Regions from separate parts of the Micromonospora sp. NPDC050187 genome, predicted to be linked through region 1. Evidence: riboswitches for the same ligand, from Rfam matches in the RefSeq annotation. Region 1 holds a riboswitch; each other region holds the start of a gene.
The links. A riboswitch is a leader RNA that binds a small molecule or an ion and turns the genes downstream of it on or off. The one in region 1 is predicted to bind cobalamin.

Region 1 (3,201 bases):
TTCACCGGCCAGGGTCGCGGCGAGTTCGGCGGCCAGGCGCATCCGGATGCGCCCCTGCTCGCAGTCGACCACCACGGCTGGCACCCCGTCGGCGGCCAGCAGTCGGGCACTGCGCATGGCGCGCGGCAGGGCCTCCGGCCCGGCGGTGGCCCGCCCGTCGGTGACCACGACGAGCAGCGGTCGGCGGCGCGGGTCCCGGATCGCCTCGACACGCAGCACCTCACGGGCGCGCAGCAGTCCCTCCGCCAGCGGGGTCCGTCCCCCGGTCGGCAGGGCCTCCAGCCGGGCGGCGGCCACGTCCACGCTGGACGTGGGGGGCAGGGTCAGTTCCGCGTCGGTGGCCCGGAAGGTGACCAGGCCCACCTTGTCGCGCCGCTGGTAGGCGTCGAGCAGCAGAGAGAGCACGGCCGCCTTCACCGCGCCGATACGCTGCCGTGCCCCCATCGAGCCGGAGGCGTCCACGCAGAACAGGATCAGGTTGCTCTCCCGGCCCTGACGGACCGGCAGGCGGACGTCCCCGGGCCGGACCAGGACGCCGGGGCCGCGCCGGCCCCGGGCCCGCTGGTGTGGCGCGGCGGCCCGCAGCGTCGCCACCAGGTGCGGGCGGCCGGAGGCGGGACCGTTGGGGCGTACCGTGCCGACGGTCCGGCCGACGGAGGTGACGGCGGCGGAGCGACGCCCGGCGGTGCCGGCACCGGTGCCGGCCACGGTCAACACCCGGGCCCGGTACGGGGCGCCGGCCGGCGTCGGCGGCGTGGCGGCGGCCGGACCGGAGCCGGACGGGGACGGCTCGCCACCGGTGCGCTGGCCGTCCGGTGGGGTCCCGTCGCCTGCGGCGGAGTCGTCCGGAGTGCCCGCTCCACCGGGGCCACCGGGATCCTCGGGGCCGTCCGGGTCGTCCGGGTCGTCCGGTCCGCCCGGCCCGTCGGGGCCCTCCGGCGGTTCCGGGTCCTCCGGCGGCGGGGGCGGCTCGTCCAGGCCGGCCTCGTGCAGCGCACGCTCCAGTTCGGCCTCGTCCTGGTGCGGCGGGTCGAACGGGTTGCGACGCCGCCGGTGCGGCAGCGCCAGTCGCGCCGCCACCCGCACGTCGCCCACCTGCACGTCGGTGCGTCCGCACCAGGCGGCATGGGCCATCGCGGTCCGGGCGATGACCAGGTCGGCGCGCATCCCGTCGACCTGGGCGGCGGCGCAGAGCGCGGCGATGCTCAGCACGGTGTCGTCGTCGAGTTCGACCTTCGGCAGCAGCGCCCGGGCCGCCGCGACCCGCTCGCCGAGGGCCGCGTCGGCGTCGGCGTACCGGGCGGCGAAGGTGTCCGGGTCGGCCTCGTACGCCAGCCGCCGCCGCATCACCTCGGCCCGCACCTGCGGATCCCGGCTGGCCGCGACCTCGACGGTCAGGCCGAACCGGTCCAGCAGCTGCGGACGCAGCTCGCCCTCCTCGGGGTTCATCGTGCCGACCAGGACGAACCGGGCGGCGTGCGTCACCGACACGCCCTCCCGTTCCACGGTGGCGCGGCCCATCGCCGCCGCGTCGAGCAGCACGTCGACCAGGTGGTCGTGCAGCAGGTTGACCTCGTCGACGTAGAGCAGGCCCCGGTGCGCGCCGGCCAGCAGACCCGGGTCGTAGGCGGTGACGCCCTCACTGAGGGCGCGTTCCAGGTGCAGCGCGCCGAGCACGCGGTCCTCGCTGGCCCCCACCGGCAGCTCCACCAGCCGGGCGGGCCGCACCTCGGCGGCCACCGGCTCGGGGTGCGGGCCGTCCGGGCAGCGCGGGTCGGGCACCGCCGGGTCGCAGGAGAACCGGCAACCGGCGACGACCTCGACCGGGGGCAGCAGCGCGGTCAACGCCCGGACCGCGGTGGATTTGGCGGTGCCCTTCTCGCCCCGGACCAGCACCCCTCCGATCCCGGGCGAGACCGCGCAGAGACTAAGGGCCAACGCCATGTCGTCCATCCCGACGACGGCGGAGAACGGGTACGACCGCACGGTCAGCACCTTTCACCTCGCACGGGTCTCCTCGCCCGCGACCGGCCAACGACCGCGCCACCGCAAGGAGTCTCCGCCGGCAGCACGAGACGGCGAGGCGAGTGTCTGGCTCTCCGCCCGGCGACCCCGCCGGACGGATCACAGTGGCGGGACCGCCCCGGATTCGCCGACCCTCCGGGCCGACCCACCGGTGTTCCTCACCGCGCCGTCGCCGCAGATGATGTCACATCCACCCCCGCCACGACAGGTGCCGATCATCCTCGACTACCGTTCGACCGCGTGAGCCTCTCGACAACCGTGGACCCGGTCAGCGTGGTCGGCGTCGGCGCCGACGGCTGGACCGGCCTCGGCGCGGCCGGCCGGCGGGCGGTGACCGATGCCCAGGTCGTCGTCGGCGGCCGACGCCACCTCGACCTGCTGCCCGAATCGGTCCGGGCCGAGCGGGTGCCCTGGCCGACGCCGCTGCTGCCCGCCCTGCCCGGCCTGCTCGCCACCCACGCCGACCGGCGGATCTGCGTGCTCGCCAGCGGTGACCCGATGTGGTACGGCATCGGCACCCACCTGGTGGAGCTGCTGGGGCCGGACCGGGTGCACACCGTGCCGCACCCGTCCGCGATCTCCCTGGCCTGCGCCCGGATGGGCTGGCCGGTGGAGCGGGTCACCGTGCACAGCGCCGTCGCGCGGGATCTCGACAAGGTCCGACGGGACCTCGTCCCCGGCCGGCTGCTGCTGGTGCTCAGCAACGACGCGCACACCCCCGCCGCGCTGGCCCGGACGCTGACCGACGCCGGATACGGCCCCAGCGAACTGACCGTCCTCGCCGCGCTCGGCGCGGACCGGGAGCAGCGCGTCGACGGCACCGCCGGCAAGTGGACGGCCGCGCCCGGCGACCCGCTCAACGTGGTCGCCGTCCGGGTGGTCGCCGCCGACGGGACGCGGCCCCTGTCGACGGTGCCGGGGCTGCCCGACGACGCGTTCGACCACGACGGGGCGTTGACCAAGCGGGAGGCCCGCGCGCTGGCCCTGTCCCGTCTCGCCCCCACCGGTGGTGAGCTGCTCTGGGACGTCGGCGCCGGCTGCGGCAGCATCGGCATCGAGTGGCTGCGCGCCGACCCGGCGTCGGCGGCGATCGCGGTGGAGGGCCGCCCGGAACGGGCCGCGCGGATCACCGGGAACGCCCGCACGCTCGGGGTGCCGCACCTGCGGGTGGTGCAG
Region 2 (3,201 bases), on a different contig from region 1:
TGATCCACGCGCCGACCGGCACCTGCACCATCGCCGGATGCAGCGGATGTCCCAGCCACACCCCGTGCAGCAGGTCGCGGACGCGCTGCGGTCGGAGGGTGGCCTGCACCGCCCGCTGGAGGCGGTCGCCGACCCGGTCCAGGCCGGCCGACTGCTCGATCTTCATCAGAAGTGCTCGCACCCGTACCGACTTCCCGGTTCGGGAGCCGGCAAACCGGGCGGCGGTGACGAACTCACCGCCGCCCGACATGACCGGGCACCCCCCCTCCCCCGACCCAGCCGCCCCCCGCCCCCCGCGCCCCGACCCAGCCGCCCCGCGCGCCCGTTGATCAAGAGGTTGGCGTCACGACACGCGACAGCTGCTGACGCGAACTTCTTGATCGACCGCGCGAGCCGACCGCGCGAGGCGGGGCGGGGGAGCGGGGCGGGGCGGGGGAGCGAGCGGAAGGGTCAGGGGTGCGGTGTCCAACGGTCGTGGTGGATGGCCTCGGCGAGCGGGCGGGCCTGCCGCCAGCCGTGCCGGGCCAGGTCCGGCACGGTCTCGAAGTGGGTCACCGGACCGAGGCAGAGCCAGGCGACCGGCCGGATGCCGGCAGGGATGCCGAGCAGGTCGGCCAGCCAGGGCTCCCGGTAGAAGGAGACCCAGCCGACGCCGAGTCCCTCGGCCGTGGCGGCGAGCCAGAGGTTCTGGATGGCCAGGCAGGTCGAGTAGAGGCCGGTGTCGGCGATGGCGTGCCGGCCGAGCACCGCCGGCCCGCCCCGCGACTGGTCGTGGGTGACCACGATCGACAGGGTGGACTCCAGCACGCCGTCGATCTTGATCCGGGCGAACCGTTCGGCCGCCTCCCCCGCCAGGGTGGCGGCGAAGACGTCCCGTTCGGTCCGGACGTGCTCGTGGAAGCGGCGCCGGGTGTCGGCGTCCCGCACCACGACGAAGTCCCAGGGCTGGGAGTAGCCGACGCTCGGTGCGGCGTGCGCCGCGGTCAGCACCCGGTGCAGGGCCTCGTCGGGCACCGGTTCCCCGGTGAACTGGGCGCGTACGTCCCGGCGGCGGTGGATGACGTCGTACAGGTTCATGGGCAGGCTCCCGCTGCGCTCGGCCCACCCGGGCAGGGGTGGGCGCGTGACGCGAGGCCGGTCTTCGGACTCCCGGATCGACGCCGTGCCGTCCGCCTTCCCAGCCCGTTGCGGACCAGTGGCTGCGCTGCTCGCGCGTGGACGGTGGCTCCCCGGTCACCGCGGCGGGCCCGTGCCGGATTCGCACCGGCTTCCCGATTCTCCCCGCTCGCGCGGGGCACCTCACTGTGTCGTGCCGCCAGCATGGTAGCCGGCGGACGGGATTCCGGTCGCCCTCCTGACGGATCGCACGACATGCTGCTCCCATGTACGCGCACGCCCTCCGTCCAGAGCCGGTTCCCACCGCCACCGTCGCCCGGCTCGTCGGCGTGGTCGGTCGCCCCGACGCCGTACCGCCGCCGGTGCTGATGCTGCTCGGGATGTTCTCCACCCAACTCGGCGCGGCCGTGGCCAAGCAGCTGTTCGGCACCACCAGCCCCGGTGGCACCACCACGCTGCGGCTCGGCTTCGCCGCGCTGATCCTGCTCGCGATCGCCCGTCCCGGGCTGCGGCTGGGCTGGCGTACCGGCGGCCTGGTGGTCGGCTTCGGCCTGATGCTCGCGTTGATGAACCTCAGCTTCTACGCCGCGCTGCACCGGGTGCCGCTGGGCGTGGCGGTGACCATCGGCTTCGCCGGGCCGCTGCTGGTGGGGCTGGCCGGCAGCCGTCGGCTGCTCGACGCCGGCTGGGCGGTGCTGGCCGGCAGCGGCGTCCTGCTGATCAGTGGCCTGGGCGGGGCGTCGGTCGACGGCCTCGGGCTGCTCTTCTGCGTCTGCACCGCCGTCGGCTGGGCCGGCTACGTGGTGTTCGGCGGGGCGGTCAGCAAGCGGGTCCCCGGCACCCGGGGGCTGGCCCTGGGCATGGCCGTCGGCGCACTCGCCGTGCTGCCGTTCGGCGTCGCGGACAGCGGCACCGCACTGCTCGACCCGTGGATCCTGCTGCTCGGCGTCGGCGTGGCGCTGCTGTCGTCGGTGCTGCCGTACTCGGCGGAGATGTCCGCGCTGCGCCGGATGCCGGCCCGGGTCTTCGCGGTGCTGTTGAGCCTCGAACCGGCGATCGGCGCGCTGGTCGGGCTGGTCCTCCTCGGCGAGCTGCTGGCCTGGCCTCAGTTCCTCGGGGTGGCCTGCGTGGTCGGTGCCGCGCTCGGTGCCACCCTGGTCCGCCCCGACCGGACCTGACGACGGCCCGCCCGGGTCACCGCGCCCGACGACGCGGCGTCGCGTGTCTGGCGCGGCGCGCCAGGGGCCGGCCATCCTGGTCCGATGGGTGTGCGGGTCGAACGCGACGGACCGGTGACCACGGTGATCCTGGACCGGCCGGCGGTCCGCAACGCCGTCGACGGCCCGACCGCCCGGGCCCTCGCCGACGCGTTCCGCGCCTTCGACGCCGACCCGACCGCCGCCGTGGCCGTGCTCTGGGGAGCGGGCGGCACCTTCTGCGCCGGTGCCGACCTCAAGGCCATCGGTACGCCGAGCGGCAACCGCGTGGAATCCGAGGGGGACGGCCCGATGGGTCCGACCCGGATGTCGCTGACCAAGCCGGTCGTCGCCGCGATCTCCGGGTACGCCGTGGCCGGCGGCCTGGAACTGGCCCTCTGGTGCGACCTGCGGGTCGCCGAGTCCGACGCGGTGCTCGGGGTCTTCTGCCGACGGTGGGGCGTGCCGCTGGTCGACGGCGGAACGGTACGCCTGCCCCGGCTGATCGGTGAGAGCCGGGCGATGGACCTGATCCTCACCGGCCGACCGGTGCCGGCGGACGAGGCGTACGCCATGGGGTTGGTGAACCGGCTGGTCGCGCCCGGCACGGCCCGCGCGGAGGCCGAGCGGCTGGCCGCCGGGATCGCCCGCGCGCCGCAGCGCTGCCTGCGCAACGACCGGGCCGCGGTACGGGCCGGCGCGGGTCGCCCGGAAGCCGAGGCGATGGCCGTCGAGCTGGCCTACGGCGTCGACTCCCTCGCCGAGGCGGCCGACGGCATCGCCCGCTTCGGCGGCGGAGCGGGCCGGCACGGCACTCCGGTCCACTGAGCACCGGCCCGGCCAGCCGCACCGCGACTCGTGCTGGCACCCGGTCCCCCGGTGCCGGCCG
Region 3 (3,201 bases), on a different contig from region 1:
AGCGCGCCGACCGCCAGCCGGAACAGGGTGGTCTTCCCGCCGCCGTTGGGCCCCACCACGGCCAGCCGCTGACCGGGCAGGACGGTCAGGTCGACCCCGGTGAGCACGGGCTGGCGGGGCTGGTAGGCGAAGTCCACCCCGGACATCCGCAGCAGCGGACCGGTCACCGCCACGGTTCACCGGTGACGACGGTCAGCGCCACGATCGACGCCAGCAGCGCGACGGACGCGACCACGAAGGCCGGGGAGAGCCGCCGGGGCTCCACCTGCACCGCCAGTGAACCGGTGTAGCCCCGCATCGCCAGTCCCTCCTCAAGCCGGCGGGCCCGGGTGAAGGCCCGGACGAAGATCGCCCCCGCCTGCCCGGCCAGCGACCGGTGCGCCGTGCGCCAGGTCCGGTAGCCCAACCGCGCCGCCTGCGCCTCCCGTACCGCGCGCACGCTGTCGACCAGCAGGAACAGCATCCGGTACGTCAGCGCGGCGACCTCGGTCACCGCCGCCGGCACCCCGAGCCGGACCAGCCTCGGCAGGACGTCGGACAGGGGAGTGGTGGCGCTGAACAGCAGCAGGCACAGCAGGGCCGCCGCCGCCCGGCCGGTCGTCGTGGCCGCCACCCCGACGCCGGCCGGGTCCCAGCCCAGCCGGGTCGGGGAGTGCACGGAGACGAGCAGCGGCAGCGCGGAGGTGGCGATGAACAGTGCCGGCACCCGGGCCGCCCGCAGCAGCACCGGCACGGGGACCCGGGCCGGACCGACCAGCAGCAGCGCGGCGGCGGTGCCCGCCAACGCGGCCCCCGGCCACGTGGGCAGGGCCACCGCGCACACCAGCAGGCCCAGCGCCAGCAGTGCCTTCTCGCCCGGGTGCCGTAGCCGCCAGGGACCGGTGTGCGCGGCGACGTCGAGGGCGAACACTAGCCGGCGGAGGCGTCGGCGTCGCGCAGCCGCTGTCGGGTGCGGGCGACCCCGAAGTAGTAGCCGAGGAAGCCGGCGCCCACCGCCGCCTGGAGGGCGAACAGGCCCGACTCGATCTCACCCGAGGGCGGCTCGTAGATGGAGGAGAACCACGGCTCGTAGTCCGGGTGGTCGGCGACGATCGTCTCCTCGGCCTGGGCGTCCGCCCCGGCGAACGGCTCCTCCGCCGAACCGCCGAGCCCGAGCACCAGCGGGGCCACCGCCAGCGCGACCACCGCCAGCAGCAGGAGCAGGTTGACCCGTCCGAAGCGCTTCACGCCGACACCTCCTGGGGCTTGCGCAGCACGCCGAGGCGCCGCAGTTCGTCGCCGCTGACCCGGGTGAGCAGCCGCACCACCAGCACCGACAGCAGGCCCTCGCTGATCGCCAGGGGGATCTGGGTGACGGCGAAGATGCTGCCGAACTTCGCCACCGCGCCGAGGAAGCCGGACGCCGGGTCGGGGAACGCGAGGGCGAGCTGCACGCTGGTGACGCAGTAGGTCGCCAGGCCGCCCAACGCGGCGGCCAGGAACACCGCCACGTCCAGACTGCCGCCGAGGCGGCGGGCCAGCAGGTAGACGCCGTAGGCCACCCAGGGGCCGACGATCGCCATCGAGAAGATGTTGGCGCCCAGCGTGCTCAGCCCGCCGTGGGCCAGCAGGACCGCCTGGAACAGCAGCACGATGCCGCCGAGGACGCTCATCACCGGCGGTCGGAACAGCACCGCGCCGAGGCCGGTGCCGGTGGGGTGGGAACAGGACCCGGTCACCGACGGGATCTTCAGGGCCGAGAGCGCGAAGGTGAAGGCGCCCGCCGCTCCCAGCAACAACTTCGACTCAGGGTCCTCGCGGACCTGCCGGACCAAAGCCCGGCTGCCGTGGACGACGAAGGGTGCGGACACCGCGAACCATGCGGCTGCCTGCACCGGGGGTAGGTACCCCTCGGCGATGTGCACAGAAGACCTTCCTCTCCAGCACCTCGTGGACGAGATCACACCGTCAAGGCCGGTCTCCTGGCTCCCGGATCGATGCTTCCTCCGGCCTTCCCAGGCCGTCGGCCTAGTGGCGCAAGTCGGAGGTCACTCCCCGGTCACAGTGGCGAGGGCCGCGCCGGTCTTCCACCGGCTTCCCGAGCACCTTGACGGCGAGAGGCTATCGACCGGCGACCGGCGGGGCAAGAGTGGTGATCCATCCCCGGCGGACAGCCGGCGGTCGCCGGCGTCGCCGCTCGCCGTCGGTGGTGTCCGAGGAGCAGGTCAGCTGAGGGTCGACGGTGTGACGACCACTCCTTGGGCTGCTGTTGCCAATCGTTGGCAACTACGCCAGGATTGCCCCGCGGCGTGCATGCGACCGCCACGTCGTCGACCAGGAAAGAGGAGCCCCTTGCGGTCTGCGCGGATGGTGGCGCTGTTCGCCGCCGGTCTTCTCGCCCTCTCCGCCTGCTCGTCCCCGACGGACACCGCCACCGGCGACGGCGGTGCCCCGCTCGTGGTGGCGACGGCGGGCGAGCCGGACACGCTCAACCCGGTGCTGAACTACGGCGTCGACGGCGGCTCGCTGATCTTCGACGGCCTGGTCGCCCGCGACGAGCGCAACCAGCTCGTGCCGGCCCTGGCCCGCGAGCTGCCGACCGTGTCGGCCGACGGGCGGACCGTCACGGCGAAGCTGCGCGACGGGGTGGTCTTCCACGACGGCACCCCGCTGACCGCACAGGACGTGGTCTTCACCTACCAGGCGGTGCTGGACCCGAAGGTCGACTCGACGCTCCGCTCCGACCTGGACATGCTCGCCTCCGTCGCCGCACCCGACCCGTCGACCGTGGTCTTCACCCTCGAGTACGCTTACGCGCCGTTCCTCCAGCGCCTCGCGCTGGGCATCGTGCCGGCGAAGGCCCTCGCCGGGCAGGACGTCAACAAGGCCGCCTTCAACCGCAAGCCGGTGGGCACCGGCCCGTACCGGGTGACCTCCTGGACCCCGGGCGACCGGCTGGTGCTCGCCGCCAACGAGCGGTACTGGGGCGGCAAGCCGGCGAACTCCGGCGTGGTGGTGGCGTTCGTCCCCGACGACAACGTCCGCGCCCAGCGGATGCGGGCCGGCGAGTTCGACGCCGCCGAGCTGGCTCCGAAGCTCGCCTCCGGGTTCGAGGGGCGGTCCGGCTACCGGGTGCAGCGGGTCCCCACCGCCGACTACCGGGGCGTGATGCTGCCCATGGGCGGGCCGGTCACCGGGGATCCGGCCGTGCGGAAGGCGTTG

Region 2: linked by a shared signal. The riboswitch ahead of bluB (5,6-dimethylbenzimidazole synthase) and the one ahead of ACIBJE_RS20910 (magnesium chelatase subunit D family protein) in region 1 are both predicted to bind cobalamin.
Region 3: linked by a shared signal. The riboswitch ahead of ACIBJE_RS05445 (energy-coupling factor ABC transporter permease) and the one ahead of ACIBJE_RS20910 (magnesium chelatase subunit D family protein) in region 1 are both predicted to bind cobalamin.

The regions. Positions count from the first base shown of each region.
Region 1 covers NZ_JBITJH010000013.1:204,786-207,986, reverse strand. Annotated here, with positions in the region: gene ACIBJE_RS20910 (magnesium chelatase subunit D family protein) at 1-1,953, opposite strand, end outside; cobalamin riboswitch at 2,065-2,217, opposite strand; gene cbiE (precorrin-6y C5,15-methyltransferase (decarboxylating) subunit CbiE) at 2,266-3,201, shown strand, end outside.
Region 2 covers NZ_JBITJH010000005.1:114,265-117,465, reverse strand. Annotated here, with positions in the region: gene ACIBJE_RS10245 (Rieske 2Fe-2S domain-containing protein) at 1-181, opposite strand, end outside; gene bluB (5,6-dimethylbenzimidazole synthase) at 451-1,077, opposite strand; cobalamin riboswitch at 1,127-1,302, opposite strand; gene ACIBJE_RS10235 (EamA family transporter) at 1,383-2,294, shown strand; gene ACIBJE_RS10230 (crotonase/enoyl-CoA hydratase family protein) at 2,379-3,140, shown strand.
Region 3 covers NZ_JBITJH010000002.1:516,226-519,426, reverse strand. Annotated here, with positions in the region: gene ACIBJE_RS05460 (energy-coupling factor ABC transporter ATP-binding protein) at 1-146, opposite strand, end outside; gene cbiQ (cobalt ECF transporter T component CbiQ) at 164-910, opposite strand; gene ACIBJE_RS05450 (energy-coupling factor ABC transporter substrate-binding protein) at 910-1,227, opposite strand; gene ACIBJE_RS05445 (energy-coupling factor ABC transporter permease) at 1,224-1,904, opposite strand; cobalamin riboswitch at 1,934-2,104, opposite strand; gene ACIBJE_RS05440 (ABC transporter substrate-binding protein) at 2,332-3,201, shown strand, end outside.